DNA from 4 places in the Candidatus Thiodiazotropha sp. AKIB8 genome. Region 2 is predicted to be linked to each of the others. Evidence: predicted binding sites of a transcription regulator. Region 2 holds the regulator's gene; each other region holds the start of a gene.

Evidence for each region. The regulator sigma-54, encoded in region 2, starts transcription at its own class of promoters, with help from an activator protein. The targets are predictions, from matches to a motif close to TGGCANGNTNCNTGCTT.
Region 1: glnA (glutamate--ammonia ligase) is a predicted target of sigma-54. The motif match lies at 3,320-3,336, and genes of this name have one in related genera.
Region 3: AC4IFB_RS20240 (hydrogenase small subunit) is a predicted target of sigma-54. The motif match lies at 3,155-3,171, and genes of this name have one in related genera.
Region 4: AC4IFB_RS20140 (flavodoxin) is a predicted target of sigma-54. The motif match lies at 4,177-4,193, and genes of this name have one in related genera.

Annotation. Positions count from the first base shown of each region.
Region 1 is NZ_JBSYOO010000026.1:62,346-70,231, forward strand. Features, by position in the region: gene AC4IFB_RS04970 (DUF2780 domain-containing protein) at 40-489, opposite strand; gene AC4IFB_RS04975 (tRNA (5-methylaminomethyl-2-thiouridylate)-methyltransferase) at 687-1,730, shown strand; gene AC4IFB_RS04980 (sulfurtransferase TusA family protein) at 1,718-1,957, shown strand; gene AC4IFB_RS04985 (cation diffusion facilitator family transporter) at 1,963-3,099, shown strand; gene glnA (glutamate--ammonia ligase) at 3,441-4,847, shown strand; gene AC4IFB_RS04995 (DUF4124 domain-containing protein) at 4,959-5,462, shown strand; gene glnL (nitrogen regulation protein NR(II)) at 5,854-6,930, shown strand; gene ntrC (nitrogen regulation protein NR(I)) at 6,923-7,886, shown strand, end outside.
Region 2 is NZ_JBSYOO010000016.1:17,580-25,465, forward strand. Features, by position in the region: gene ptsP (phosphoenolpyruvate--protein phosphotransferase) at 452-2,185, opposite strand; gene AC4IFB_RS02990 (HPr family phosphocarrier protein) at 2,182-2,451, opposite strand; gene AC4IFB_RS02995 (PTS sugar transporter subunit IIA) at 2,460-2,858, opposite strand; gene rapZ (RNase adapter RapZ) at 2,855-3,721, opposite strand; gene hprK (HPr(Ser) kinase/phosphatase) at 3,906-4,841, opposite strand; gene ptsN (PTS IIA-like nitrogen regulatory protein PtsN) at 4,841-5,311, opposite strand; gene hpf (ribosome hibernation-promoting factor, HPF/YfiA family) at 5,332-5,667, opposite strand; gene AC4IFB_RS03020 (RNA polymerase factor sigma-54) at 5,838-7,322, opposite strand; gene lptB (LPS export ABC transporter ATP-binding protein) at 7,530-7,886, opposite strand, start outside.
Region 3 is NZ_JBSYOO010000054.1:38,626-46,511, forward strand. Features, by position in the region: gene AC4IFB_RS20225 (multiheme c-type cytochrome) at 1-1,408, shown strand, start outside; gene AC4IFB_RS20230 (cytochrome c3 family protein) at 1,401-2,030, shown strand; gene AC4IFB_RS20235 (hypothetical protein) at 2,066-2,314, shown strand; gene AC4IFB_RS20240 (hydrogenase small subunit) at 3,240-4,319, shown strand; gene AC4IFB_RS20245 (nickel-dependent hydrogenase large subunit) at 4,316-6,112, shown strand; gene AC4IFB_RS20250 (hypothetical protein) at 6,324-6,512, shown strand; gene cybH (Ni/Fe-hydrogenase, b-type cytochrome subunit) at 6,684-7,367, shown strand.
Region 4 is NZ_JBSYOO010000054.1:19,920-27,805, reverse strand. Features, by position in the region: gene AC4IFB_RS20170 (rhodanese-like domain-containing protein) at 225-530, shown strand; gene grxD (Grx4 family monothiol glutaredoxin) at 590-907, shown strand; gene AC4IFB_RS20160 (BolA/IbaG family iron-sulfur metabolism protein) at 917-1,183, shown strand; gene AC4IFB_RS20155 (hypothetical protein) at 1,215-1,526, opposite strand; gene AC4IFB_RS20150 (glutathione S-transferase family protein) at 1,570-2,208, opposite strand; gene AC4IFB_RS20145 (AAA family ATPase) at 2,199-3,911, opposite strand; gene AC4IFB_RS20140 (flavodoxin) at 4,237-4,785, shown strand; gene ybiA (riboflavin biosynthesis intermediates N-glycosidase) at 4,799-5,260, opposite strand; gene AC4IFB_RS20130 (HAD-IIA family hydrolase) at 5,272-6,075, opposite strand; tRNA gene AC4IFB_RS20125 (tRNA-Ser) at 6,853-6,945, opposite strand; gene csrA (carbon storage regulator CsrA) at 7,167-7,349, opposite strand; gene AC4IFB_RS20115 (aspartate kinase) at 7,550-7,886, opposite strand, start outside.

The DNA of each region.
Region 1 (7,886 bases), on a different contig from region 2:
CCAGGTTTAACCGGAGATTACCATTATCAGTCACTCTACTTAGAGTGAAAGAGCACCTTTCATCAAAGACATAACAGTGTCACCGCCTTGTGTTTGAAGAAAGTCGAGAACGATGGGCATAAATTTTCCGACCATATCTGAATCCATACCCAGATTACCGAATGATGAGGCGAGGTTAGCCAGATTTCCTGCTGAGCTGTTATCCCCAAGCATTGAAGCAACAGCACCAACTGCGCCAGACTCTTTACCTGAAGACTGGGCGCCGGACATCATCTCTTCAATACCGGGTACAACAGAAGCTATTTGCGAAAAATCTCCTTCTGAAAGATTGCTCTGAGCCATTTTAAACAGGGAGCCTGCGCCACCTGAGGCCTGTTCCGTACTAACCCCAAGCTGACTGGTGAGTGCTGACAACAGATCATTTGCGAAGACCGTGGCGGTGGAAAAAAGCAGTGAGATTGCAAAAAGCGTACGTGCGATATTTTTCATTATTCCTTCCTCAGGTTTATATTCATGTATGGGCATTATATTCGCAAAAAGGGTTTTGTAGTTTCCCTGAATTGTAAAAGGGTGTTGCAGATTGAGAGTGTAAATGGGGTATTTAGCCAATTTTACGCTAGCCTTTGCCCATCCTATGCCAGGACGATTCAGGGTATAATTGCCATTTTGGCTAATGATGATATCTCATGAGTGAGCAAAGAAAGGCTGTTGCACTGATTTCCGGGGGGCTGGACTCGCTTTTAGCTGCCCGCGTCATTCAAGAGCAGGGTATACATGTTGAAGGCATTAACTTCTTTACCGGTTTCTGTGTAGAGGGGCACACTCATGCCATTCGTAAAAAGGATCAGAACAAGGCTAAGCGCAATAATGCCCTTTGGGTCGCTGAACAGCTGGGTATGAAGTTGCACATTGAAGATATCGTTGAAGATTACAAACAAGTTCTGACCAAGCCAAAGCATGGTTATGGCGCCAATCTAAACCCCTGTCTCGACTGTAAGGTCTTCATGGTTCGCAAAGCCCATGAGTGGATTCAGAAGAGAGGCTTCGATTTCATTATTACCGGAGAGGTAATTGGTCAGCGTCCGATGTCACAGCGAAAAGAGACCATGCCGATCATTTCCGATGAGTCTGGCGCCAATGATCTTTTGTTGCGGCCTCTCTGCGCAAAAAATCTGCCGGAGACTCTGCCTGAACGTGAAGGCTGGGTGGATCGTGAGCAGCTCTTCGATTTCTCAGGTCGCAGCCGTAAACCTCAAATGGCACTTGCCGCCAGTTTTGGTTTTGAGGACTATGCACAACCTGCAGGTGGCTGCTGTTTTCTTACCGATGAGCAGTATGCTGTCAAATTGAAAGATCTATGGCAGGCCCGCGGCAGTCGTGAGTATGAGATGGATGATATTATGTTGTTGAAGGTCGGTAGACATCTGCGTCCATCTCCTCACTATAAAGTGATCATTGCTCGTGAAGAGGGAGAAGCGAATTTTCTGCAAGGGTACAGAAAAAGCTTTCCACACATCAAGACAACCAGTCACGGCGGCCCACTGGCGCTTATAGATGGCGAGATATCTGATACGGATGTTGAGTTGATCGGTAGGCTGGTTGCCCGCTACAGTCAGGGTAGAGATGCTGATCAAGTGATTTTGGAGTTTACCAATAAAAGCGGTGACTCCCGTGATATACATTCAGTACCCCTGAAACCCCATGAGATACCCAAAGAGTGGCTGATTTGAATCGTCATCAGATTGATTGCCGGCGAATGCTCTGTCCAATGCCGGTTATCAAGGTGCAGAATGCGGTCGAGTCGTTGCCGGTTGGGGCGCTTGTAGAAGCTGTCTGTACCGATCCTGGTGCTTTGAACGATATTCCTGCCTGGTCAAGGATCAACGGTCACCGGGTAGTGGAGACGCGAACAGATGATGGTGAGTATATTGTGGTAGTTGAGGTTGTGGGCGAGTAGATATCATGAAAAGTGATCAACGCTATGAAATGAGCCGCAAGGCAGCGATTGTGGGAGCCATCACAAACAGCGTGTTGGCGCTATTGAAAATACTCTTCGGTTGGTTGGGTCACTCACAATCATTGATCGCTGATGGCATTCACTCTCTCTCTGATTTGCTGACGGATGCCCTGGTGCTGTTCACGGCACGCCATGCAAATGAGGAACCGGATGAAGAGCACCCTTATGGACATGGGCGATTCGAGACGGTTGGCACCTTAGTACTCGGCGGTTTCCTGATCACTGTTGGGGTTGGCATTGTCTGGGATGCTGTATTTCGCCTCTTCTCTCCTGAAGAACTACTGGTACCGGAAACCCTGACACTCTATGTGGCGGCGTTCTCCATCCTGGCGAATGAAGCCCTCTTCTTCTACACCCGTTATCTGGCAAATCTCATCAATTCAGATCTGTTGCGGGCTAACGCCTGGCACCATCGCAGTGATTCAGTATCCTCCATTGTGGTTCTGGTTGGTATCGGAGGCACCATCCTTGGCCTGCCCTATCTGGACGCAATTGCAGCTGTACTGGTTGGCTTGATGGTAGTGAAAATCGGGTGGGAACTCGGCTGGCAGGCACTACATGAACTAGCAGATGCCGGGCTTGAGGAAGAGTCACTAGAAGAGATACGCAAGGTCATTGGCAGCGTTTCCGGGGTGAATAATGTGCATATGTTGCGTACCAGGAAGCTGGGCGGGCATGCACTTGCTGATGTCCATGTGCAGGTTGATCCCTGGTTGAGCGTTTCCGAGGGGCATAGAATTGCAGAAGTTGTTCAGTATGGATTGATTGATGGTGTCGATGTTTTGGAGGATGTTACTGTCCACATCGATCCCGAAGATGATGAGGCCGGACCCTCGTGTGCAAAACTGCCATTGCGAGAAGAAGCAGAAAAATTACTACTCTCCCACTGGTCTGAGATGGCCTGTTTCGATGAGCGGATGCGCATAGTGCTGCACTACCTGTCAGGAAAAATTGATGTGGATATCTATCTACCGAGCCACTGTTTCAAGTCAAGTGAAAGTGCGAGTGAACTGAAATCCGATTATCAAAAGGCCATTGAAGGATCTGAACTGTTCAGAACGGTTCAGGTCTGGTTTGGTTAGCACTAATCTGGTGCATTGATAATATTGGACGCACTACAATTGTGCGTCGTTCCAGGTTTGTACTTTTTTTCTAATTCATAGCTAGCAGGAAGCCAATCTAAGGACCCGTATCAGTTTTCTTTTTTGTATATAATAACCTATTAATTTCGCAGAATATTTCTATTGCTTAGGCTTAGCAGCCAAAGGTGAGTATTTCGCTATCATTATCAGTTTTTACCCATGGCATGATTCATGCTCTAATGCGTATTCCAAAGCGTCTGGTATAGTTGCCTGGCCGCCAAAGCTAATGAGTAGCTGATACTTGCTCAGCATTGTGTAAACCAAAACTCTTGGAGAATGAGATGGCCTCGAAAGCCCTTAAGATGATCAAAGACAATGACGTGAAATTCGTTGATCTCCGCTTTACCGATACTCGCGGTAAGGAGCAGCACGTTACTCTGCCAGTCAGTGAGATCAACGAAGAACTGTTCACTGATGGCAAGATGTTCGATGGTTCATCCATCTCGGGCTGGAAAGGTATTAATGAGTCGGACATGATTCTGATGCCTGAGGATGCCACTGCAGTCATCGATCCTTTCGCTGACGAGAATACGGTGAACATTCGCTGTGATATTCTTGAGCCTGCCACCATGCAGGGCTACGAGCGTGATCCTCGTTCTGTTGCCAAGCGTGCAGAAGCCTATCTGGCATCAACAGGAATTGCTGATGCTGCATTCTTTGGACCAGAGCCAGAATTCTTCGTGCTCGACGATGTTCGCTGGAGCGTCGATATGAGTGGTTCCATGGTGAAGATCGACTCTGAAGAGGCTGAGTGGAACTCTGAGCGTGTCTATGAAGATGGTAATATCGGTCATCGTCCCGGCGTCAAAGGCGGTTACTTTCCAGTACCCCCAGTAGATTCACTGCACGACCTGCGTGGTGCCATGTGCCTCGCCATGGAAGAGATGGGCGTACCTGTTGAAGTTCACCATCACGAAGTTGCTACTGCCGGTCAATGTGAGATCGGTACCCGTTTCAGTACCCTTGTAGAGAGAGCTGACTGGGTTCAGATACAGAAATACTGTACCTGGAATGTTGCCCACGCCTACGGCAAAACCGCGACCTTCATGCCTAAGCCAATCGTTGGTGACAACGGCTCTGGTATGCATGTGCATCAATCCCTATCTAAAGGTGGAGAGAACGTATTTGCAGGTGATCAGTATGGTGGCCTGTCTGAAACTGCGCTCTACTATATCGGCGGCATCATCAAGCATGCCCGCGCTCTGAACGCTTTCACCAATGCTTCTACCAACTCTTACAAGCGTCTGGTTCCAGGTTTTGAAGCACCAGTAATGCTGGCTTACTCCGCACGTAACCGCTCAGCTTCAATCCGTATTCCATGGGTATCAAGCCCTAAGGGTCGCCGTGTTGAGGTTCGTTTCCCTGATCCAACAGCCAACCCCTACCTGGCTTTCGCAGCCATGATGATGGCTGGCCTGGACGGTATCCAGAACAAGATCCATCCTGGCGATGCAATGGACAAGGATCTGTATGATCTGCCAGCTGAAGAGGCTGCAAGCATTCCAACAGTTTGTCATAGCCTTGATATGGCTCTGGAAGCACTCGATGCAGATCGTGACTTCCTCACAGCTGGTGGCGTTTTCACTGATGACCTGATCAATGGCTATATTGATCTGAAGATGGAAGAAGTGACCACCATGCGTATGACCACACATCCTGCTGAATTTGATATGTATTACAGCCTCTGATATTACAATCCGGGTTGATGTGTAGTTAAAACGCCCCCCTTCATCGGGGGGCGTTTTTTTTGCGAACTTCGTCGCTTGTTAGTTTTGCTCTGAATGTCTATGCTTGGCACTATGCGTATCGTAATCATATTAGTTATTCTTCTGCTTTCTCAGCCGCTTATGGCCAGAGATGTCTATAAATGGGTTACTGAGGATGGAGAGGTCGTCTACTCTGAATCCTATCAACCGGGCGCAGAGAAGATCCGTGTGAGTGATGAAAAGAGAAAATCATCCCTGAATGTGGAAAATCTGGATAAAGAGTCCGAAGCTGCGGCTACTGGTGAATATACCAATTTCGACATTGTTCAGCCGGGCAATGATGAGACCATACGCAGTGCCGAAGGATCGGTTTCCGTTGGTCTTTCCATCTCTCCTCCTCTGGGAAGCGGTCACATCATTCATCTCTATGTGGATGGTAGAAAACTTGACTCTGATATCACAACCTCGCAGCTGGTTTTGCAGCAGCTCAGTCGGGGCACACATACCCTTAATGCTGAGATCCTCGATGCAGAGGGTAATAAGATGAAAGAGACTGGCAGTACCACCTTCCATCTTCGCCAAGCTGAAGTTGAGTAATACCTCTTCCCTGTTTTACGGTTGCTTTAGAGCTGCTGATTACTCACGCGTCTACAGCTGGGTCAACCAGTAGCTCATGATGCGCCGATCTCCCCTTTTCCTCTGGTAAAAGCCAGCAACACTTTTGACCTCTCCAATTAAGCCCCAGTCCCATTTTCAGTTAAATTCAAACAGTCAATGTGATCGATGCACTATAATAGTGCAATAGACCTGCTTTGCTCACTATAACAAAGAGAAAGTTATGGGCATTCAAGTTCAGTTGGTTGATCGGTAGTTCATGAAACGCCATTGAAATACCTGAAGCTGCGCCTTTTAGTTAGGTTAGCTGCAAAAAAATGGTTGATCACTCTCCTATCTCTATCGTTGGTGTACTTATTGCAGGTAGTTTGACATGAACCCACATCATCCAAATTCTCCGATGGAGCGCCGAGTGCTTGATAATTTGAGCACAGCCATTCTGCTCTTCGATCGTAAATTTAATCTGCTCTTCATCAACTCATCAGCTGAGATGTTGTTTGGTGTAAGTGCCAAGAAGATGGTTGGGAACCCAGCGGCTGAACTGATCTACTGCTCCAGTGGGATAGTGAGGAATAATTTAAACCGTTCACTGGAGACCGGACAGCCATTTACAGAGCGAGAACACCAGCTGCAACTGCAGAAGGGGCGGGAGATTACAGTGGATTGTACGGTAATTCCCTTACGCTCTGGACAGTTTGTGAACGAATTTCTTGTAGAAATACAGCAGGTAGACAGACAGCTGAGAATCACTCGAGAGGAACAGATCCTGTCACGAAATCAAGCCAGCAGAGCACTGGTGAAAGGTTTGGCCCACGAGATAAAAAATCCACTGGGTGGTTTGCGTGGCGCAGCTCAGCTGCTGGAACGAGAGCTGCCCGATGAATCACTGACAGAATATACCCAGATAATCATTGAGGAAGCTGATCGACTTCAAAACCTTGTAAATACAATGATTGGGCCAAATCGCATCCCTGAAATGAAGCCTACTAACATTCACCAGGTTCTGGAACGGGTTTGTGGTCTGACCAAAGCAGAGACAGGGGCGAAGTTGGTGATCAGCAAAAATTATGATCCAAGTATTCCCGATATGACAGGGGATATGGATCAGTTAATCCAGGCATTTCTGAATATTGTCCGTAATGCTGTAAGGGCTGCGGGCCCGAATGGTGTGGTAGGAATCAATAGCCGGGTTTTACGACAGTTCACTATTGGCAATATACGCCACCGACTGGTGGCCTCGATTGAAATCTCAGATAACGGTCCGGGAATTCCACCGGAGTTACAAGAGCGGGTGTTCTTTCCCCTTGTCTCTGGCAGTGAAGGTATGGGGCTTGGTCTTTCCATATCCCAAACCTTAATCAACCGACATCATGGATTGATCGAATTTACCAGTAAACCTGGTGAAACAGTATTTAGAGTATTACTTCCTTTGGAGCAGGTAGATGGATAGAGCATGCCGGGTTTGGGTGATTGATGATGATCGCTCAATTCGATGGGTTTTGGAAAAAACCTTGGAAAAAGCTGAAATGGAGGTGACCAGTTTTGAGAGCGCAGACAGTGTGCTGAGTTCATTGGATAAGGGGCAACCAGATGTGGTCGTTTCCGATATCCGTATGCCGGGTATGGACGGGCTTGAGTTATTGGAACTGCTTCATGCTCGCTACCCAAATCTGCCAGTGATAATTATGACGGCTCATTCGGATCTGGAGAGCGCCGTCTCCGCTTATCATGGTGGTGCCTTTGAATATCTGCCCAAGCCTTTCGATGTAGACGATGCTGTACAGCAGATTCGTAGGGCTTGTCGTCAGCAGTTAACGGTTGAAGAGCAGCCTAAAATCGATGCTAAAGAGAGTGCGATGGAGATCATCGGTGAAGCGCCAGCCATGCAGGAGGTGTTTCGTGCTATCGGCAGGTTGGCTCGATCCAATATCACGGTATTGATCAATGGTGAGTCTGGAACAGGTAAAGAGTTGGTTGCCCAGGCTCTACACCGTCACAGCAGTCGTGCAGAAGGACCATTTATCGCACTCAACATGGCAGCGATCCCCAAGGATTTAATGGAGTCAGAACTGTTTGGACATGAGCGGGGTGCTTTTACCGGTGCACAGACTCGTAGGGTTGGACGTTTTGAACAGGCAGATACAGGTACCCTGTTTCTGGATGAGATAGGTGACATGCCTGCGGAGTTGCAGACAAGACTCCTGCGTGTGCTTGCCGATGGTGAATTCTATCGTGTCGGAGGCCATGAGCCGGTGAAGGTGGATGTAAGAATTATCGCTGCGACTCATCAACATCTGGAAGGGCTGGTGAAAGAAGGTGCTTTTCGTGAGGACCTCTTTCATCGACTCAATGTAATCCGTATTCATCTGCCGTCGCTGCGTCAGCGTCGGGAAGATATTCCTTTGC
Region 2 (7,886 bases):
CTTGAGCTATCGAACTGTGCCCGGATGTTCAACATGCCATGGATACCCAGGTAGCCTGGATGGAGCACAGCGGAATCCGGGATGGTTGGTGCGCTGTTCCCCAGGATTCCGTTGCACTTCATCCAGGCTACGGACTTATTATGTTTGTACCGTAGGGTGGGGCCATGCCCCACCAAATAGGTTAGAAGTAGACAAATAGTGGATGATCACTCTGGATCTTGAATGAACTTCTCTGCAACTTATCACTATTTCCCACCATATATGGTGGGGCATGGCCCCACCCTACGGAAGGTAAGGGAGAGATGGTATCTGACTCTCTCATTGTGATAGGTAGTAGGGTTGGCTATATCTTGCGATTAGTTGCTGGTAATAGATAAACAATTATCAACGCTTGAAAACTAATTAGATGAGTTTCATGTGCAGCTAAATATCATCTTATGAGCGCTTTTTATTATACAAACAGCTTATCGAACAGCTGCTCATCATCACTCTCACCCAGCTGCTCAAAAAAGAGATCAGTTCTCTGCTTGAGATCTGTCAGGTTACTCTGGCGGATCAACTCTCTGCTCTCAAGCAGGGCACTGGGCTGCATGCTGAGTTCGCGTAACCCCATCCCGATCAATAACCTTACATAACGCGGATCACCTGCCATCTCGCCACACATACTGACTGGTATATCTGCCTGACGAGCTGCATCAATGGTATTTTGAATCAGTGACAGCACAGCCGGGTGCAGCGGATCGAAAAGAAAATTGACCTCTTCATCCATTCTGTCCACCGCAAGGGTGTATTGAATCAGATCGTTAGTACCTATCGAGAGAAAGTCGAGTAATTGGGCAAAACGATCCGCTATAATCGCAGCAGCCGGAACCTCTATCATACCGCCGACAGGAATCTCAGAATCGAAAGGGATTCCCTCTTCAGTCAGCTCATGCTTGGTTTTGTCGATGATATCCAAAACCTGCTTTAACTCTTTAATCCCAGAGAGCATCGGTATCATCAGTCGAACCGGCCCCTCTGCAGATGCGCGGAGAATAGCTCTCAGCTGTGGCACAAACAGTTCAGGCTCCTTCAGGCAGAGCCTGATCGCCCGCAGCCCCAGTGCTGGGTTGATGGATGGCATGCAACTCGATTCGGCGATTGCGCCCGTGGTCTTGTCCACCCCCAGGTCGAGTGTACGTATCGTGAGCGGAATACCGCCCAATCCTCTTACAGCAGCGATATAGACATCCAACTGCTCAGCTTCAGTCGGGGGTTCGCTACGATTCATATAGAGAAATTCAGTGCGGAACAGACCCACCCCATCTGCTCGGTTTTCCATCGTTATGCCGATGTCTTCTGGAAGCTCAATATTGGCATAGAGAAATATCTGATCGCCGTCTGTAGTCAGAGCAGGCAGGTCTACCTGCTGGCGAAGCTCTACCTCTCTTCTTCGGCGGGTCTCTATTCGCTGCCGGTAGTAATCCAGGATTCGTTCGGTAGGATCAGCCAGCACAACACCCTGTGCGCCATCAACAACCAGCGGCTCTCCCTGTCGAAACAGAACGGTTGCCTGGTGAATACCCACTACAGCAGGAATACCCAGACTGCGTGCCAGGATTGCGGTGTGGGAGAGCGGCCCACCATACTCGGTGATAAATGCGGCAACCCCCTGATTTTTCATCATGATAGTTTCAGCAGGGGTCAGATCCCGTGCCACGATGACCCGCCCTTTGAGATCACCCCTCTGTTCAGGTTCTCCACCGGCCAAAACAAATTGCACGTGCCCCACAACATGATTCACATCATCTTTGCGGGTACGCAGATAGGGGTCGTCCATCTCATCGAAGACCCTAACCAGCTCATCTCGCCGTACCTGCAATGCCCACTCAGCGGTGTATAACTTCTCCTGGATCAGGCTTATAGTTGCCTGACTGATGGCATTGTCCTCCAGCATCAACAGATGAGTATCAATAAACTCGCTGATATCCTGGGCAGTATCCTCAGGGATCAGGTTGCGTACTGAACGTAAATGACTGGTGGTGGTCAGCAAGGCCGTTTCAAAACGCTCTACCTCGGCATTAATCCGATCCCTGGTAATCTCTCGATGAGTGATCTCCGGTACGCCTTGCTGTAAAAGGTAGGCATCACCAATTGCGACCTCGCGGGTCGTCTTGATACCGATGCCCTGACAGGAGAGCGTCATTGTTCCTCCCCAAACTTATTGTTGATGAGAACTATTAATGCCTCCATCGCCTGCTGTTCATCGTTGCCATCGATTTCGAGCTTCAATACAGAGCCTTTATTTGCTGCAAGCATCATCACACCCATAATGCTTTTACCATTAACCCGTTGACCATTTCGGTTCAAAAATACGTTACTGTCGTAACCATTGGCGCAGCTGACTAGCTTTGCTGCAGCACGGGCATGCAATCCAAGTTTGTTTACTATTTCTATCTCTTTTTCAAGCATGATTAATACTATTTTAGTGGGCTTTTACAGCAATGAATCCCATCCCTGCCACCACTGACGGCTTTTTCCGTTAGTGATTTAAGGTCGAGATCCTGATAATTGAGCGTACGAATCAACATCGGCAGATTAAGCCCTGATACCACGTTCACTCGATCTGACTCAGCCAGACTATAAGCAATATTGCTGGGTGTGGAGCCATACATATCGGTAAACACCAACACGCCATCCCCTTCATCAAGACTATCCACTGCTTTACGGGCCTGAGTTTTAATTTGATCAGGATTGCAGTCAATCGACACAGTTAATGTTTCAACAGACAACAGCGCACCATTGAACATCTTATTTGCTGTCTCAAGCAGAGCATCACCAATTTGAGAATGGGTTATCAATAACAACCCAATGCTCATGACAACTCACGATGGCGAGACATGACTTGCAAACCTGCATCCTTAAAATGTCGATATAACTGTTCAACAACATACACAGAACGATGTTGCCCACCTGTACAACCGATAGCGATGGTTAAATAGCTGCGCCCATCTGCTTCGAAAGCGGGAATCCAACGGGATAGAAAGCTGATCAGGTCTGACACCATGAGGTTGGTCTCATTCTGAGCATTAAGATATTCAGCAACAGGCTGATCCAATCCGGTAAAGGTACGTAATTCAGTCTGCCAATAGGGGTTGGGTAAACACCGCACATCGAACAAATAGTCCACATCTCGAGGCAGCCCGTGCTTGAATCCGAAGGACTCAAACAGAATTGAAACCTGCCCATTCTCACCATCGATTCTATTACGAACCAAGTCTCGTAACTCATGTACGTTACTGTGAGTGGTATCTATTCTGAGATTCGCCGCTTCACTCAACGGCTGCAGAAGTTCTCGCTCATGTTGAATCGCCTCACTGAGGGAGCGTTGCTGGTTGCTCAAGGGATGTTTACGCCGGGTCTCGCTAAAACGCTTGATCAACGTATCCAGCTGGGCATCGAGAAACAACATATTGCAATTAATACCACGCTGACGAATGTTCTCCACCACTGCCGGCAGACTTGAGATCTGACTTGGTTGGCTGCGTGCATCAATACCTACTGCAGTTTTATTGAAGATCTCCTCAGGTTCACCGTTCAAATAATCGGATACTGAAACCAAAAGCGAGACCGGAAGATTATCAATGCAGTAGTACCCCATATCCTCCAGGGTATGCAGAGCAATGGTCTTTCCTGAGCCGGAGAGCCCTGTAACAATCTGAAGTTTTATCTCATTTGCCATTCTGTTCAGACTCTTGAAACTAGTGTTTTACCCGAATCCAGCTCGGTAACATCGCCAGATCGTAGGAGGTAATTACCTTTTTTGTAAACAAGTTAACAGGAATATCGACAAAGCAGATAGGGATACCTTGCCCAGCTGAGTTTACCCTCAGCATATTCATCCTGCACACATCAATGAGAGTAGGCTAAGCCTGATCTATATAGTTTTTCTGACGTTCGATAAAATCCTCGGTCGCGTTGTACCCATCCATCTTCAGCAGATGTTGTCGTACAGCCGTCTCCACCAGGATTGCCAGATTTCTACCTGCTGCAACAGGCAGGCTCGTCTGCGGCACCTCAACTCCCAGCAATGTTCGATGGGAATGACAACCTTCCAGGCGATCCATGTCATCTAATTTTTTATCATCAAAGTGCAGCAAATCGATTATTAAGTGTAGCTGCTTCTCTGGCTTTATAGCACTGTTACCAAAGATCGCACGCACATTAATCAGCCCCAATCCACGAACTTCGAGGAAGTCCTGCAGTACCTTGGGACAGCGACCGCTCAAGGTCTTACCGCCGGTTTTATAAAACTCTGTTGCATCATCAGCCACAAGACGATGCCCCCGCGAAATCAGAGCCAGGGCCAGCTCACTTTTTCCGATTGCCGGATCTCCACTAAGCAGTACACCCTTACCTAAAACTTCCATGTAGACCCCATGTAACAACAGCGTCTCACCCACTGGAAGACTGAATTTCTCCAGCAGTCGATGGATTACATAGTTGTCACCTTTCGGGGTGAACATGAGTGCAGTTCTGTTCTTTTCTGCCAATTCAAAGCAGCTCTGTTGAGGCTTTAGACCATCAGTAAATATCAGCGCCAGAGGAGAGGTGGTAAAAAGCGCCCTCAGAGATTCCCGGTATTTTTCTTCACCGCTGCTCTGTAGATGTTTCTGCTCAGGAGGACCAATCACTTGAATTTGATTGGGTCGAATCAGATTCAGTGGTCCCACAGGTTGTTGACCGTGGGGCGACTCACTGTCCAACTCTATTGTTTTTTCATCACCATCACCATTCCAGCTCAGTGAAAGTTCGCTGGCAAATTCGTCGAAAAGATCGCGAATGGTGTAGTTGGTGGGCATTAAACTGACGTTATCGCCGCTTCTCGCTGCCGGATTAACTGAAACAGTTGCTGCGTTGTTTCCGCTTCACGCAGTGCCGAGCAGAATGGAGGGTCATCAAACATCCTGGCCAATTTTGCCAGTAGTTGCAGATGGGCTTCAGTTGCCTCCTCAGGAACCAGCATGGCAAAGGCAAGATCCACCGGTTGGCTGTCGATCGCATCAAAATCGACCCCTGAAGGCAGCTGAATAAATGCTGCGGTGGATTGTGTTATCTGTGACATTCGCGCATGGGGTAGCGCTATTCCTTTGCCCAGTCCGGTGCTGCCTAAACGTTCACGCTCAAGCAATGCATCAAACACAGTATCCTGTGTGAGACCAGGAGCAGAATTGGCCAATCTTTGGCCAAGCTGCTCCAGGACACGTTTTTTACTGGCTGCCTCCACACTGCAGCCGATCCGTTCCTCAAGCAGAAATCCGTCGGGAAACATGGAGACCTCGCCAGTTTTATCTATTCTGAACTACTGCTACTTACAGCGTACTTCGCGCCACTACCGGCACGGTGACTCTGCATCTTTTCTTTATGCTTTATGACTTGCCTATCCAGCTTATCGGTAAGCCCATCAATGGCCGCATACATATCTTCCTGTACTGCATCAGCGAATACGCTGGCACCGTTCACTTGCATGGTGGCCTCTGCCTTTTGCCTCAGCTTCTCTACGCTCAAGATGACATGTACATTGATTACATTATCAAAATGCCTCTCAAGACGTTCGAACTTATTATCTACATAGCTTTTCAAGGCATCGGTAACTTCCACATGATGACCGGTAACGCTTATCTGCATAATTTTCTCCTGTCTTAGATGAGTTGGCTCATCACTCTAACTGAGGCGGTGAAGTAACGCCGGGGCATTTTTACAGCAACTCATTCATGAATCCACTTTTATCTGAAACCGCTCCGGTTCAGTAAGCATATCAAGCATGATATGATAGCCACTCCGATAATTCACTTCACCTACATCAGTCGCTTACGCTCGTTCGATGGTGGGATACTCATCGACTCGCGGTATTTTGCCACCGTTCGGCGGGCCACTTTTATACCCTGTTCCGACAATATGGCGGCGATTTTGTTATCGCTGAGAGGTTTGTTTGTATTCTCTGCAGCAATCAATTTTTTTATCAGCGCACGTATAGCAGTGGAGGAGCACTCACCCCCTGCACTTGTGTTCACATGGCTGGAGAAGAAATATTTAAACTCCAGCGTACCCCTGGGGGTATGCATATACTTCTGGGTTGTCACCCTGGATATGGTCGACTCGTGCATCTCCAGAGCCTCAGCGATATCCCGTAAAACCAGTGGCTTCATAGCCTCTTCGCCATGTTCAAAAAAGCCCCGCTGATATTCAACAATCTTACTCGCCACACGCAGAATAGTCTCATTTCGACTCATCAGGCTTTTGATGAACCAACGCGCTTCCTGCAGGTGGTTTTTCAGGAAAGTATTGTCATCACTCTGATCCGCACGCTTGATCAGACTGGCATAGTCGTTGTTTACCCTTAGTTTAGGCGTAACCTCACCATTTAGCTCCACAACCCAGCGATTATTGCGCTTGCTGACGAATACATCAGGAATCACATACTGAGGCTCGCTTTTGGCGATCGCTGTGCCAGGGTGAGGATTGAGCGTCCTGATCAACTGCATGATAGCCATCAGGTCGTCCTGATCAACCTTCATTCGTCGCATGATCTGATTCTGATCCTGCGCAGAGAGCAAGTTGAAATGGTCGCGACAGAGTCTGATCGCCAAATCCAAATAGGGTGTTTTTTCAGGAAGTTGCCGAAGTTGAATTAGAAGGCAGTCCTGAGCACCCTGAGCACCAACCCCCGGAGGGTCGAAAGCCTGGATACGATGAAGTACTGCCTCTACATCCTCCAGAGTCATCTCCTCATCATTCAGGGAAACCAGGATCTCCTGGAGATCACCTTTGAAATATCCATCCTCATCAATACTGTCGATGAGGTTAGTGGCAATCAGAACATCCTGCTCAGTGAATGGGGTCAGTGTCATCTGCCAGACCAGGTGGTCATGCAAAGTGATCGCGCCACTGCGCTGAACCAGATAGTCATTGTCTGCAGATTCACTACCACTGCTCGATGGGGGAAGATAACTGTCGTATACGTCAGCCCATTCACTATCAACGGGCAGGTCTTCTGTGATCTGGCTACTGTCGGTCTGAATTTCCCGCTCGTTGTTGATATCGTTGGAGCTCAAAGACTCTTTATTGTCTGAACTCTGATCAGAGCTCTCTTGACTAGCTTCTTCTTTTTGAGTCTGCTGACTAAACTCCTCTTCACCCTCCAGCATGGGGTTTGTTTCAAGAACCTCCTGCACCTCCTGACTCAGGTCGAGCGCAGACAATTGCAACAGGCGTATTGCCTGCTGCAACTGAGGTGTCATTGTTAAATGTTGTCCGAGCCGGAGCTGTAGAGCCTGCTTCATAGCAGAGATATCTTTAAACCTGGTATGTTATTTGTATGTCTTTATATTCATTCTAGCTAATAAATGCCGTTCACGGAATAATTCTTGGTATTTGTTTCGTTTGAATATAATTCTGCCTCATACTTTAACCTTCATTTTGTCAGCTGACGAGTAGTCATCATCTCTACTCTTAAATCACATAATCCATGAAAAAACATAAACATAGCCTTACATAGTAAAATTTTCGCCCAGATAAACACTACGTACCTCCTGGTTATCGAGGATCTCCTCGGTGGTTCCTTCCGCCAATACCTTACCAGTATTAATGATGTAGGCTCTATCACAAATATCAAGAGTCTCTCTAACATTATGGTCGGTAATCAACACCCCAATCTTTAATTCTCTAAGATGTTGAATGATTCTTTTAATATCGATAACCGCAATTGGGTCGACACCTGCAAATGGCTCATCCAATAAAATGAATGCGGGCTCCATTGAAAGCGCACGGGCAATCTCCAGGCGGCGTCGCTCTCCACCTGAGAGGCTCATAGCCATACTCTCTCTCAAATGTTCGATACCGAACTC
Region 3 (7,886 bases), on a different contig from region 2:
GATTGGTTTGGTTCCTCTTTCGGTGGCTGAAAAGGTAAAGCTGGATCCAAGTAATTGGGGACTGGAAGAGGGTAAAGAGTGTGTCTCCTGCCATAAAAAAGCTTCTGCAGGTTTAACTCATGAATGGCAGAACAGTGCCCATGCTGAGGCAGGGGTTAACTGTCTCGACTGTCATTTGGCTGACCAGGTCGATAATGATGCCATAGAACATGAAGGCGCAATTATCGCTACCATCGTTTCTCCCAAGGACTGCGGTCGCTGTCATACCAGGGAGTTTAAAGAGACAGAGGGATCTGTCCATGCAAAAGCGCTGAGCCTTATAAAAAACCGCCTGCCTGCACTTGCAGATAATTTGAGTGGTAAGGAGATGGTTGCTGCAGGCTGTGCACAATGTCATGGCTCCAAAGTGAAGGTGCGAGGAGATGGCACACTTACTCCGGAAACCTGGCCCAATACAGGTATTGGGCGTATCAATCCGGATGGTTCTCTGGGTTCCTGTTCTGCCTGTCATGGACGTCATAGCTTTTCCAAGGCGCAGGCGAGGGATCCTAGTGCCTGTACCTGGTGCCATACCGGCCCGGAATCTCCAGATGATGAAGTCTATCGAAGCTCAAAGCATGGCATGCTCTATGAGGCCAACAGATCCAGAATGAACCTGGAGAGTGATCAGTGGGTGCTTAGCAAAGACTACAGTGCCGCACCGACCTGCGTTACCTGTCATATGGGTGCCACGCCTGGCGTCAAGGCAAGTCACGATGTAGGTATGCGTGATGCCTGGAGTCTGAATCGTCCGGTATCTGAACAACAATATCTGATTATCTTTGAGGATGGAGACAGAAGGGAACTGCCAAAATCCCAACCTGCACCGCGACGGGGTACGGAACTGAATAAGCTTGATGGCAGCATGGCAAAAGTCAAAGCTGTGGCGACACCCGAGCGGCGCAGGCAGATCATGAATAAAGTTTGTCTTGAGTGTCACAGTAAGGGCTTTGTTAAAAGCGCGATGAAGCAGTTCGATGATGTGGTGAAACTCTATAATGACAAATTCGGAAAACCCGCTCAGGCAATCATGTCTGCACTCTACGAAATGAAACTGCTGACACCGGCACCCTTTGATGAGCCGATCGAGTTCAGCTTTTGGCGACTCTGGCATGACGAAGGTACTGCAGCGCGTCATGGTGCAGCAATGATGAGTCCCAACTACGCTTCATGGGAGGGGATGCATAAGGTAGGGCAGAACTTTTATGGCGAGTTTCTGCCCCAACTACGTCAGCTCGCTGGTGAAGAGAGGGCTAATGATCTGATCAAGACTCATGTCACCAGCCTTGATCAACACAGCTGGCTGAACAATCCATCAAAACCGAATCCGCTCCTCGGTTACGGTATTGGGAAGGAGAGCCATGAGTAAGCTTAAACTTCCCCTGTTCATTACTCGTCATGTCCTTTTTGCGCTATTGATTGGTGGAGTGGCAGGTATTGGTTTTATGCTGTTCTTAACCGAGTTCGATCATCTGACCAGCAGTGAGGCCTTCTGTACAACCTGTCATTCAATGGAGTTGGTTGCGGAACCCTATCGGCAATCACCGCACTACAAACCGACCTCTGGTGTACGTGCCAGTTGTGGTGACTGTCATGTTTCTGAAGGTGTGTTCGCCGCAACATGGGATCACTTTATTGGCGGCAAGGATCTCTTCAAACAGATATTCGGCTCGGAATATGATGATCCTGTGATCAATGCACTGCATCTGCCAGAAGCGGCATTTGCTGCAAGGGAGTGGTTTAAGAAGCGTGACTCCGCCACCTGTAAACGTTGCCATGTTAAAGAGGCAATATTTGGAAGTCGACCGGATACGCTCCTGATTCACCGTGAGGATGCCAAAGACAAAACCTGTATCGAGTGTCACTACAACCTGGTGCATAGAGTGGTACCTGCCAAATCAGTTTTCAAAAGAGACAAATGGAACCGGATGATTGAGCAGGAGTATGGATTACAGCCGGGTGAGGCTGACAAGTTACTCGGTGACCATTGATCTTGAGTGGACTGGAGAAAAAATGAGGGTACCCAATGGGACTACTGAAAATCGGTTGTAAGACAATGCGGGAGGGAGTATTGGTCTCCTCTATTTTTTTTATTGCGGGTATCCTGATGATTCTGGCCGGCACTAACGTTGTACCTGATCTGTTCTATATGCAGCAGGTGGTTATGTTTGCCGGACTGCTGTTGTTGCTGTTTGCACCATTGATTCTTATCGCCACTTTTTTACTCTCGGTATTGCCAGGTGCAAAAGAGAATCTGGATAAATGTGAACACTGATCTGAAATGGTTAAAAGGTAAACCTGAATCCACTGGCCAGGTTAAAGTTACACCGTTAATCTTATACATGACTGAAGTAAGCGTAAAAAACTCTCGCCCTTAACGTCGGGTATCGCAAAAGTCATAGGCTGCGGCCCTGTCGTAACTCTCATGCCCTGCATTCACAATTCATTGTGTTTTTATTGTTTATCTTCGTACAAAAACAAACTCCCATGCACAAGGCTAACTTGCTTTTTTATATAACAAGTTATGAGTGATTAAGCGCTAATTTTTCTGAAAATATTTTTCGATAGACTTGGTCACCCTCTGTGTAACGTTGTCCGACTGACAATCTAGGCCTATCAATAAATTACACAGCGAGTCCTTCTGGAATCACCGTGTGCTTCAATTAATAACATTCTAATAATCAGACGAAGTGGTTTTTTATGCCGTTCCAGCACACTATGGTGGGGCAGGGCCCCACCCTACCTGTCAGGTCAAGGTGTAGGGTGGGGCCATGCCCCACCAAGTCTGCTTAAAAAAAGAAAAGCAACGCTATACAAATCAGCGATATCAAGCACTAAAGGCTATATGATTTAGAGAGTACAGGGAAAGTAAATATGACGAAAAACACTGAAATTCCAGTTTAATAAATCTCTCCAAATATAGGGTTTATATGACGCACCACACTAGGAGGATGGTTTCAGCCGATCTAAATGAATTCAATCTCTGAAAACTGAATACAACCGGTAAGTTGATTGCCACTCTATCTTCTATTGCGGTATCCAAACATACACATACTGGAGACAGGGCTCGACTCAAATCAATTTATCTCATTGAATATAAAGAAAGATATTAATATGGCATAACTGTTGCTCACTCAAGGAAAGTGCGGAAAAAAGATAAAGCCGCATATCTGAATAGATCGACCTGGAGGAGTAGGGTGATGACCGAGACCTTTTACCAAGTCATGCGGCGGCAGGGGATTACACGTCGTAGTTTTTTGAAATTCTGCAGTTTGACTGCCTCTGCCCTGGGGTTGGGACCCGCAGTGGTGCCACGCATTGCCGAAGCAATGGAGACCAAGCCCCGAATCCCGGTGATCTGGTTGCACGGTCTTGAGTGCACCTGTTGCTCCGAGTCGTTTATCCGTTCTGCCCATCCGCTGGCGAAGGATGTGGTGCTGTCGATGATCTCTCTCGATTATGATGACACCATCATGGCTGCGGCAGGACATGAAGCCGAAGCGATCATTGAAGAGACCATCGAAAAGTACGACGGCAACTTCATCCTGGCTGTAGAAGGCAATCCGCCTCTTGATGAAGATGGCATGTACTGCATCATTGGTGGCAAGCCTTTTGTCGAACAGCTCAAAATGGCGGCAGAGCACTGTAAAGCAATCATCTCCTGGGGCTCTTGTGCCTCCTGGGGCTGTGTTCAGGCAGCCCGTCCGAATCCTACTCGTGCAACACCGGTACATAAGGTGCCTGGTCTAGCCAATAAGCCGATTATCAAAGTGCCGGGTTGTCCACCGATTGCTGAGGTGATGACCGCCGTGGTCACCTACATTCTTACCTTCGAAAAGTTTCCGGAACTGGATCGTCAGGGACGCCCGAAAATGTTCTACAGCCAGCGTATCCATGACAAATGTTATCGACGTCCTCATTTCGACGCGGGCCAGTTTGTTGAGGCCTGGGATGACGACTCTGCTCGCAAAGGTTACTGCCTCTACAAGATGGGGTGTAAAGGTCCAACCACCTATAACGCCTGTTCAACCATCCGTTGGAATGGAGGGCTCTCATTTCCGATCCAGGCGGGTCATGGCTGTATCGGCTGCTCTGAGGATGGATTTTGGGACAAGGGCTCTTTCTACCAGCATGTGACCGACACCCATCAGTTCGGTGTCGAGGCCAATGCAGATAAGGTCGGTTTGGCTGCTGCCGGAATTGTCGGTGCAACAGCTGCTGCCCATGCTGCTGTAACTGCTATTAAAAACGCGCAAAAGAAAGGAGACCGTGATCAATGAGCACCAAGACCACGCCAAACGGTTATAACCTTGATGATTCAGGTCAGCGCGTCGTTGTCGACCCGGTAACCCGAATCGAAGGCCACATGCGTTGTGAAGTGAATGTGGATGAGGAAAATATCATCCGCAATGCAGTTTCCACCGGCACCATGTGGCGCGGACTGGAAGTGATTCTCAAGGGCCGTGATCCACGTGATGCCTGGGCCTTTACCCAGCGGATCTGTGGTGTCTGTACTGGCACCCATGCATTGACCTCGGTGCGTGCAGTGGAAGATGCACTGAAAATAGAGATACCTGAGAACGCCAACTCCATTCGCAACATCATGCAGTTGACGCTGCAGGCTCATGATCATCTGGTTCACTTCTACCATCTGCATGCTCTCGACTGGGTCAATCCAGTAAATGCACTCAAGGCAGATCCAAAGGCAACCTCAGAACTGCAACAAAAGGTTTCGCCTAAGCATGCCAAATCCTCACCAGGATATTTTCGTGATATCCAGAACCGACTGAAAAAGTTTGTTGAGAGTGGCCAGCTTGGTCCTTTCAAAAACGGCTATTGGGATAACCCGGCCTATCTGCTTCCACCTGAAGCTGACCTGATGGCCGTCACCCACTATCTCGAAGCACTCGATTTTCAGAAGGAGATAATGAAAATACGAACCATCTTCGGAGGTAAGGATCCTCATCCCAATTGGTTGGTGGGTGGCGTACCTTGTCCAATCAATCTGGATGGTGTCGGATCGGTTGGTGCTCTGAATATGGTCAACCTGAACCAGATCTCTTCGATCATCGACAGTACCAGAGAGTTTATTAAAAACGTCTACATTCCAGATATTCTTGCTGTGGGTCAGTTTTACAAGGGTTGGCTCTACGGTGGTGGTCTGTCGAGTACGAATGTGCTTAGTTATGGTGATATCCCTGATCGCGCAAACGACTACTCTGCAGCCAACCTGATGATGCCCAGAGGTGCAATCCTCAATGGCAATCTCAAGGAGGTGCACGAAGTCGATCTGCGTAATCCGGATGAGATCCAGGAGTATGTCCCTCACTCCTGGTACAACTATCCCGATGGGGTCAAAGGTTTGCATCCCTGGGATGGTATTACCGAACCAAATTTCCAGCTGGGCCCGAATTCCAAGGGAACAAAAACCAATATCGAGCAGATTGACGAAGACGCCAAGTACTCCTGGATTAAAGCGCCGCGTTGGCGTGGCCATGCCATGGAAGTTGGTCCACTGGCACGATATATCATCGGTTATGCCAAGGGCCATGAAGAGATTACCGAACAGATTAACTTTGTACTGAAAACGCTAGATGTGCCGGTCACTGCACTATTCTCAACCCTTGGTCGGACAGCCGCACGTGGACTGGAAGCCGATTGGGCGGCAGACAAGATGCGCTACTTCATGGATAAGTTGATGGCCAATATCAAGGCGGGGGATTCATCAACCGCCAACGTCGACAATTGGGATCCTGAAACCTGGCCGAAAGAGGCAAAAGGTGTCGGTTTCAGTGAAGCGCCAAGAGGCGCCCTGGGGCATTGGATCAAGATCAAGGATACCCGCATCGACAACTATCAATGCGTGGTGCCCACCACATGGAATGGTTCACCGAGAGACAGCGAAGGCAATATCGGTGCTTTCGAAGCCTCATTGATGAACACTAAGGTGGAACGTGCAGATCAGCCGGTAGAAATACTGCGCACGCTGCATAGTTTCGACCCCTGTCTCGCCTGTTCCACCCACGTGATGAGTGAAGAGGGTAAGGAGCTGGCAAAGGTTAAGGTGCGGTAGTTACTAATCAGGCCATAGATATTAATACACTCAGCTGTCGTGTGTTTGCTCACGGCAAGGCATCAAAACGCCGCTGTAGCACTCCTACAGCAAGTTTTAGATAACGCAGTCCGTGAGCAAACACACGACGGCCTGTCATTAAATATCTATGACCTGGTTAGTATTCCGGATCTGAATTCACCATTCGTTTCAAGTTGTATTAGGAGTAGAGATGAAAAAGGCAATGATTGGTTTAAGTGGTTTGCTGGTAAGCGGGCCACTGTTGGCTCATGTTGGAGAGCACAGTGATGCAGAGTTTTTATCTGTAATTCTGCATCTGATGTCAGAACATCCACTGCCACTGTTGTTGGTTGGCGCTGTACTGGGTGGTTTGACCGTCACCAGGTTGCTCAGAAGTTGAAAAAGTACTGAAGCCAAGTTCGGTGCGGCAGGGCCGCACCCTACCTATATAAAAAAGACGTAGGGTACCGCCCAGCCGCACCAAACTGAATATCCGGCTCTTAGGGTCGGTTCGATTAGTGTTAACAGGCCCTAACATAAGATCGTTAATATCGATTCAGGAGAGACTCCAATGCAGACGACCATAAAACGCACTGCTGTCTATGTCTACGAAGCCCCCGTCAGATTATGGCATTGGGTTAATGCACTGGCGATTCTGGTTCTTGCTGTTACCGGTTATTTTATTGCTAATCCTCTGCCAACCATGCCAGGTGAAGCAAGCGACCACTTTCTTATGGGCTATATGCGTTTTGCCCATTTTGCTGCGGCCTATATATTTACGGTCGGATTTATCGGCAGAATCTATTGGGCCTTTGTCGGTAATGAACATTCGCGGGAGCTCTTTCATCTGCCATTCTATCGCCTCTCTTTCTGGAAAGAGTTAATGCACGAGATACGCTGGTACTCCTTTCTGGAAAAAGAGCCGAAGAAATATGAGGGCCATAACCCATTGGCCCATATCACTATGATTGTCATCATTACAGTGGGTGGCATTGCAATGGTCTTAACCGGCTTCTCACTCTATGCTGAACAGACCGGTCTGGGTAGTTGGCAGGATCAACTTTTTGGATGGTTGATCCCACTGGTCGGGCAGAGTCAGGATGTTCGTATGTGGCACCACTGGGGAATGTGGGTCATTGTGGTTTTCGTGATCATCCATGTCTATGTCGCGATCCGTGAGGATATTGTCTCCCGTCAAAGCCTGATAAGTACCATGATCAGTGGATGGCGCATGTTCAAAGATGATCGTTCCTGAACGCATTAATTGAAACCCTCTGGCGTATTCATGGATGAAATTGATACGCCACATGATAAAGCGCGGTATCCGCGCTTTTTTTATCTCAGTTAATTTATGATGTGGTTGCTCAACTCTTTTATTGAACATGGCTTAAGTAGATCTCTGTACAGACGAATTAGAGTTATTGAGGAGTCTTGATGCAATTATTTTGTCTCAACAATGTCTGTTATTAATATGGAAATTGATGTTGGGACTGTATGATGAGCGCATATATACCTCTAATAATCTGGCTTGTTAGTGCTGCTATTTGCATCTACATCGCAAGAAGGCGTCGTGTGAAACCCTCTTTTTTTCGTAATTTTATTGTTGTTCTGTTGGGGCCGTTTGCAATACCACTAGTGTTGCTTGCAGAATCAGAGACAACACAGCAGAACAGTAGCTGAATTGCGCAGAGAAAATCTGGGGCAGGGCGCGTACACGCTTCGGGTTACGCAGAGGGCATAAGCAATTAATAGAGGTGCCCTCAAAAGAAACAAC
Region 4 (7,886 bases), on a different contig from region 2:
ACTCTACGAACACTATTGTCGGGGAGGCTTTAATAGGTAGGTGTCACATTCTGTTGTGGGACTTGCAACCTTGCAAAAAACGCAATTGTAGAATAACTGACAATCCACCACCGCCAACTTCTGCAATAGATAGCCCGAAAAACATACAGATAAGAGCATCTTCTCTATTGGAACATTTCTTGCTGTCTTCTCAAATAACCTTGCAAACCGAGCCAGGAGATCCTGTGAGTTATTCAGATATTGAGGTTTCAGATCTCAACACGCTTTTGTCAGATGCCAATCCAGTAATCATTGATATGCGGGATCATCAGAGCCAAAGCCGAGGACGACTACCCAGTGCGCTCTCCGTATCAGATGAGACCATCGGCAAACTGATCCAGCAGCGTCGCAACAATCCGGCGGTACTGGTCTACTGCTACCACGGCAATCAGAGCCGTGACCTGTGCAGTTTCCTAACCCAAATGGGCCTGAATAATGTACACAACCTCTCTGGAGGCTGGGAGGCTTGGGAGCGCTTTCAACAATCTTAACTCTGCGGCTGAACACGACATACTAAGTCGCCAGATTAGTAATTAATGGGAACAACTTTATGAAAACCACGGATAAGATCCGCCAACAGCTGACTGACCACCCTGTGATTCTCTATATGAAAGGCACACCGGATGAACCCCGTTGTGGTTTCTCTGCCAAGGCTGCTGCAGTGATGAAGGCGACCAATATTGGATTCGCCCATGTGGATGTACTCTCCTCCCCTTTGATCATGCAGGCCTTGCCAGAAGTTTCCGACTTTCCTACTTTCCCCCAGTTATTCATCAAGGGTGAAATCATTGGTGGAAGTGACATTGTTGAGGCGATGTATGAGAGTGGTGAATTAGTGCCAATGCTGAAGGATGCCGCTGAGGCTTAGGAGTAGCAGATGAAAGAGGAAGAGATAGTCACACGAATTCAAACCCTGCATCCTGATGCAGTTGTCGACATTGCTGGGGAGGATTGCAATTTCGAACTGTTCGTTGTGAGTGAATCATTTACTGGACAGAGCATCCTCAACAGACAAAAGCCGATCCTGGCGCTTTTTAAGGAAGAGATCAGCAGTGGCGCACTGCACGCCCTGTCGATTAAAGCAAAGACCCCAAAAGAACTCTCAGGTCAGGGGGGACTGATTCAGATACAACCACTGAGTTGATCTGCATGGGAATGCTCTGGGCGCCATCCAATCACCCCAGATGCATTGCCAGTAGTTCCAAAGCCCTCTCCTCGTTCAGACCCTCAGCAATCTGAGTGTTATCGTAGCGGTTCGCCCCCTCCATTGCTGGATACTCAAGATGGATACCAAAGTGACCGGGGTTCTGACCATGTAAAGAGACATAAGCAGCTACACCGGGTACGTTTGTGCTATGGAGGCGCACCGACTGCCTATCGTCAAGCTCTTCACTGACCAGGAACCAGGATTCCGCTATCAACCGTTCCTTAAGCAGCAACAGGAGTGCCTTTATTTCTGTCGCTTTGTCGAGTGCCCAGATATTCATGATTATTCCAACCTCCCCTATTTGATAACTGTTGCTCAAAGCATCATGATTTTCTGTAAACAGAGGCGTATCCCTCTTCCATCAAAACCTGTTTGACCGAGGCTCGCTGCAATATCCGGCGGTAGTGATTGAGCAGGTTTTCCGGTAGAGGAATGTCGATTCTATCGGCCCAGAATTCAACATAAAAAAGGGCTGCGTCTGCGATACCAAAGTGCTCAGAGATAAAGTCGCGATCCTCCAGCCAGCCCTCCACAATGGTAAAACCCTGCTCAACTATCTCCTGCCCTCGTGCTTTAATCGCCTCGTGACTGTCGGCATCTGTGGTGTATTGATCAGTGGTAAAAATACGGGTGAAACCCTCCCCGTGGAGGGTGTTAACCACGTAATTCATCACTTCCAACACTCGAACCTCTGCCTCAAGTTCCTGTGGAATAAGCTGGTTCTTGGGATGGCTCCGAGCTAACCACCAGGCGATGGATTGAAAGTCAGTCAAGGCTTTTCCACTATCCAGTAGAAGGGTTGGAATTGTCCCTTTCGGATTTATTGTCAGATAGTCATCACTATGTTGATCACCTGCCATTAGATTCACCAGATGAGCCTCGAATACCAGATCAAGCTCTTCCAGAAGGATATGGATTCCAGTGCTGCATGAACCTGGTGTCATGTAGAACTTCATGGACATGACGACACACTCTCTGGCTCCATGCCCCGAAAGACACAGCAACGCTCGAACACATCAAGGGTGGGTTCAACAGATTTATGTTGGCAATATTTTGCCACCAGTTTAGCCAACCCCTTGATATCGCGACCACTGGCTTTAAGGTAGATCTGCGCAAGATGTTCGATCTGCTGCTCTTCAATATCGAGTCCGAACTGTTCAACCATCACCGCCCAGATCTTGCGCCGGTCTTCAAACTCCGGAGGATGATATTTGATCATGGCGATGCAGCGGGAGACGATGGCTTCATCGATATCATCGACCCGGTTGGTAGTTAAAAAAAGCAGACCGTTGAAGTACTCCAATACGCGCAAAAAGACCCCCACAACCGCATTGGCTGCGATATTGTCATCCCGCCGCTTGATGTAGACGTCCGCCTCATCGATAAGCATTACCGCACCCCAACGTTGAGCCCGGGTCAAGGTCTCCTTCAACGCCCGTTCCATCTCGGTAACATTGAGCCCTAACTGACCGGAGTGAACCCGATAGAGCGGTCGGCGAATAATTTCGGAGTAGACCTCGGCAGTAAGTGTCTTGCCAACGCCTGGTGGCCCGGCACAAAGTACAGTGGTGCCACCGGACTTGCCCTCTACGATATCGTCCATCAGCAGATCCATCTCCGCAGTCAGGATATCGATCAAATCGGTCTGTTCCGGAGGCAGTATCAGTTTATCTTTCAGCTCAGACTGGTATTCATAGGGTTTCATATCATCGACATGGACCCAAAGATGGTGGTGAAGATCGAGATGGAATAGGAGAATGTAGCCATGTACCGGCACTTCAGTGAAGAGTTTTTCGGGGATCTCTTGCTGCAGTGACTCGGTCGCACCCTCAACCTTTTCATCAAAGCGGGTGCTGCGCCCTGCCTTGCTCAGATACTTGCCAAGGATATCCCCAGGCAGATCCATTGCGAGGGCACGCTCTTTGAGAATCTCTTCATCATTGACCAGTCTCGCCCAACCACCCCCACTGGAGAGCACAACACGGTTCTTTCGGCTCCAGTCTGTATTTCGATGCGAGGCTGTTGGGTCATCAGCGAAGATACCTGTCCCCTTTGCATTAAACTGACGACCATAATCGGAACGCCAGTCGAAGAAACGCTCCGCCGACCTATCATAGGCAGCAATCAGCGCTTCGGTCTCCTTGAGAAAGCCCTTGCTGGCAAATATCTCTGCTAAGGATTTGTCAACAATATCCCGACTGCGGATTACCAGGTTGACGGTAACGATCTTGGCCATGGCATTAGCCTTGAGATCTAGAAGAATACGTCCGTTCTCCTCCTCCCCCGGAGGTGTGAAATCGATTCGTGATACGAGATATGGGGCAGGACGACCAGTGGCATCTGCTTTGAACAACCACCCCCGTATGGCATCTTTGAGGAGAAACTCCGCAATATCGGGCACCAATCGTTCGAGATCATCCTCAGAATATCGAACTCCAGGATCATTTACGGCGTGTTCCAGATTGGCAAGTTGCGCTGCCTGTCCAGCCATCCCCGGCCCTGCATCTTCATAGAGATTGCGCAGATAACCCAACTGCTTGGATGAAAGTCGCCGGAATGGGACTTCTGCCCGATTGCCGAATTTGAGTTGTTCGCTCAACAGAGACAAGTCAGGAAACTCATTGACCATCAACTCGACATAGTTGCGCTCTATTTGAAGATTCATACCCAGGAAACCCCATGAACAGATAGATTCATCAGATCCAAGCAAGGGATATACCAGTACTTTAGTGACTGAATTTAAAGAAATATTTATATGGCTTGTCACATTTATAACAGTCGGAAAGCCTTCATTGTCGATTTTGAAAGGTTTTAAATCGATGTTTTGTACTGTTTCTAAGTGACTGACAGTGGCCTCCATCCAGTGAACACTGGCGTCAGAGTGCGATAGATAGCGAATTCATCAACCAGTGAAGAGATAGATATTTTTCTGGCTTGGAAATTGCCTTACCCAATTGCAATTGAGACAAAACATTGATGGAATTTTCAACATGCATAAAATCGGAATCTTCTTCGGCACTGAATCGGGTACAACCCGTCTCATAGCAAAAAAGATCGCCCGCAAGATAAACTCATGCCGGGAGGGTGATCCAGCTGCAAAACCGATTAACGTCAACCGCATCGACAAGGATCAGTTTCTCGCCTATGACAAGCTTATTCTCGGCACGCCAACCTATAGCGATGGGAAACTTCCTGGCAAGGCGAGCGGGAACGAAGAGGAGAGCTGGTTAGAATTTCTGACACTGATCAAACAGGTAGACTTGAGTGGCAAACAGATTGCACTCTACGGGTTAGGTGACCAGGAGAGTTACCCTGACCATTTCGTCGATGGATTGATGCGCCTCTACCGCATTATGGAGAAGGCGGGTGCACAGATGATTGGTGGATGTGGAGTCGAGGGTTTTGAGTTCAACCACTCCATGTCAGTCGTTGATGGACGTTTTGTCGGTCTGGTATTGGATCAACATCTGCAGCATCTGTTAACAGAACAGCGTATCGATGCCTGGCTGGAAGAGATACTGCCACAGATGCTAGTGTAGTGCTTCATATAAATTAACTCTGCTCTTCGCGAATTTTCTCTCGAACCGCCATCAACACCTTACCGAAGGTGTTGTGGCCCAGTCCATCTCTACCGCAACCCCAGTAGTAGTCATACTGACTGGTTTCGGTGATCTTCCGCTCACCGGTTTCCAGCAGCTTTGCAGCAACCTCATGATGGGTCTTACATTTAGTATAAATGGCACGGGTCATCATCACTTCCCGCACTTGCTTCCAATCTTTGCGGATCTGCCGCTTATGGGCAGCAGCTATTTTTTGCGCCTGATTCGGGTGATCGGCGGATCTGATCGCTTCACGTTGTTCAGCCTGTTCAAACTTCATGCCCTGATAGTAGTGCTCGACAGAGGGCCAAACCGCACCATCCAGTTCAAACCCTAGTTTGGAAAAGCTGGCCAGAGGATGGTTCACATCGGCTCTGGAGAGGTAGTAAGGCTGTTTGGCCTCGGAAAAGATCATCTCAGTTCTCCTTAATCACTAGGGCCTGTTAACAAAATCGAGCCCAATTCAGTCAGGGAGTCCAGGTCCCAGTCTGGTTTAGGCAGCTCTTCGGGATAGGCTTCCCCCGGCGCAAACCGTCCGCTTCGCACCAACACAGTTTTCATACCGAGCCTGCTGGCGCCGGCGATGTCAGTATCGGGCCTGTCACCGACCATCAGGCACTCTTCCAATGTTACGCCTACACGTTCTGCTGCCATTTCATAGAGTAAGGGTTGTGGCTTTCCGATGAATAGCGGAGCTATTCCTGTGGCAAGCGCAAAGGGGGCTACTAAAGCGCCACCTCCAGGTAGTATCTGGTGATGACCATCCACATTGGCATCAACACTCTGATCCGGATTGGTACAGACCAGTCGGGCGCCCCGCTTCAGGATCAGGTTGATACCGATGGTAATCGTCTCATAGTCGATGCCTGCGCCTTCACCAATGATAACAAATTCAGCTTCTGTCTGGTCTTCATGCCCATGAAGCTGAAGTGCCAGGTGGAGACCTTCAGCACCTACTGCATAGTATCGAAAACCAGGTTTTTCCTTGACTAGCCAGAGGGCCGTTGCCTCAGCTGAGGTGACGATCTGTTGCTCAGCTGGCCTGGCAAACCCCATTTGCTCGAGACGATCTGCGACCCTGGCAGGAGGCAGGATAGGGTTATTGGTTATGAAGGCATGAGGCATATCTCTTACCTCAGACATAAATTGCAGGGCTTCTGGGATCGCCTTCTCGCCGTGATAAAGGATGCCGTCCATATCTAACAGCAGGGCTTTAATAGGCGATTTCACAGGATTTCATTTTGATGGGTTGACTCGAATGATGTCAGTAACAGCTTTTTAGACATTGTACGTTTATGGGGCAGCTTGAACAATTCAACAGAATTCGTATTTCTGCTTGTTGGCCCGCTTTGTATGGGAATGTGTATATCTGAAGCCTGTACCTCGTACCGTATGCACTCCCAGCGCTGGAGCGTGGGAACAAGAAAGGGTCTGCTTGGTTTGGGAGTGTGCTGGTTGTCGGGATTGATTCGCTTCGCTCACCCCTGCGGGGCGCCTGCGCTGCGCTGCGGCGTCCTGCGTCGCTGCGCGCCTTGTGATTCGACTTCGGCTCACCCCTGCGGGGCGCCTGCGCTGCGCTGCGGCGTCTGCGTCACTGCGTTCCTTTCGAACGAAGGGTTCGAATCAAATCCTCTCTCTCCGCCATAAAAAAAGGGCTGAGGGTCTCCTTGGCTTAGGAGTGCGCTGGTTGTCGGGATTGACTCGCCTTCGGCTCGCCCCTGCGGGGCGCCTACGCTGCGCTGCGGCGTCTGCGTCACTGCGCGTTCCTTTCGAACGAAGGGTTCGAATCAAATCCTCTCTCTCCGCCATAAAAAAAGGGCCGAGGGTCTCCTTGGCTTAGGAGTGTGCTGGTTGTCGGGATTGATTCGCTTCGCTCACCCCTTGCGGGGCGCCTGCGCTACGCTGCGGCGTCTGCGTCACTGCGTTCCTTTCGAACGAAGGGTTCGAATCAAATCCTCTCTCTCCGCCAAATAAAAAAAGGCCCCGATTGGGGCCATTTTTTTTATTTGGCGGAGAGAGAGGGATTCGAACCCTCGATGGAGCTATTAACCCCATACTCCCTTAGCAGGGGAGCGCCTTCAGCCGCTCGGCCATCTCTCCGGTTTCTTTACTTTTTGGGGGAATTGTCATTTCGTATGACTTCCTTGCCACGTATCCAGGCTTTGTGCCCTGCGTGTCAATTAGTAACTACGTCGACAGCGCCCCAAAAGGAGACGAGATTGTACAGATTTATTTCTCCATAAACAAAAAAAACTTTGCCTTCCCTGGCAAAGTTGTTTGTGAGGTGATGAACCTCGTCTTTTTTGTCTTTCAAATCCTAACTATGAAGATTCTTCAGATTGTTCTCTTTTGATTCGTTCGTAAATCTCTTCCCGATGTACAGTCACATCTCGTGGTGCATTCACACCGATTCGAACTTGATTGCCCTTTACCCCTAATACGGTAACAGTGACTTCATCTCCGATCATCAAAGTTTCGCCTACACGGCGAGTCAGTATTAACATTTCCAGTCTCCATGTGTTTCCTTATGTTACTGGTATCATCCTGTAGTCACTCCTACAGACTCATACCATTGCCAACCAAGCCGCCGTAGTACGGGACCGGTATTTCTATTTTAGCAATTGGATGGAGTGTTAAAAAGAGAAAAAAGTCCTGAAACACCTAGAAATGATACCAAATTTGTAAGTTTTGGTTAATTTTAGGATCAAACTTCGCTTTCCAGTTCAAATGCATCGTGCAGAGCACGAACACCCAGCTCTAGATACTTCTCATCGACAACGACTGAAATCTTGATTTCCGAGGTGGAAATCATGCGGATATTGATCCCTTCAGTAGCCAGAACTTCAAACATTTTACTGGCAATCCCGGCATGAGAACGCATCCCTACACCGACCAGGGATATTTTTACAATTCGATCATCCGACAGGACTTCACGAGCCCCCATTTCTGTGGCGGTCTGTTCCAATATATCCTTGGCCCGCTTGAAATCACTTCGATTTACGGTGAAGGTGAAATCGGTTCGCCCGGTATCGTGGGAGATA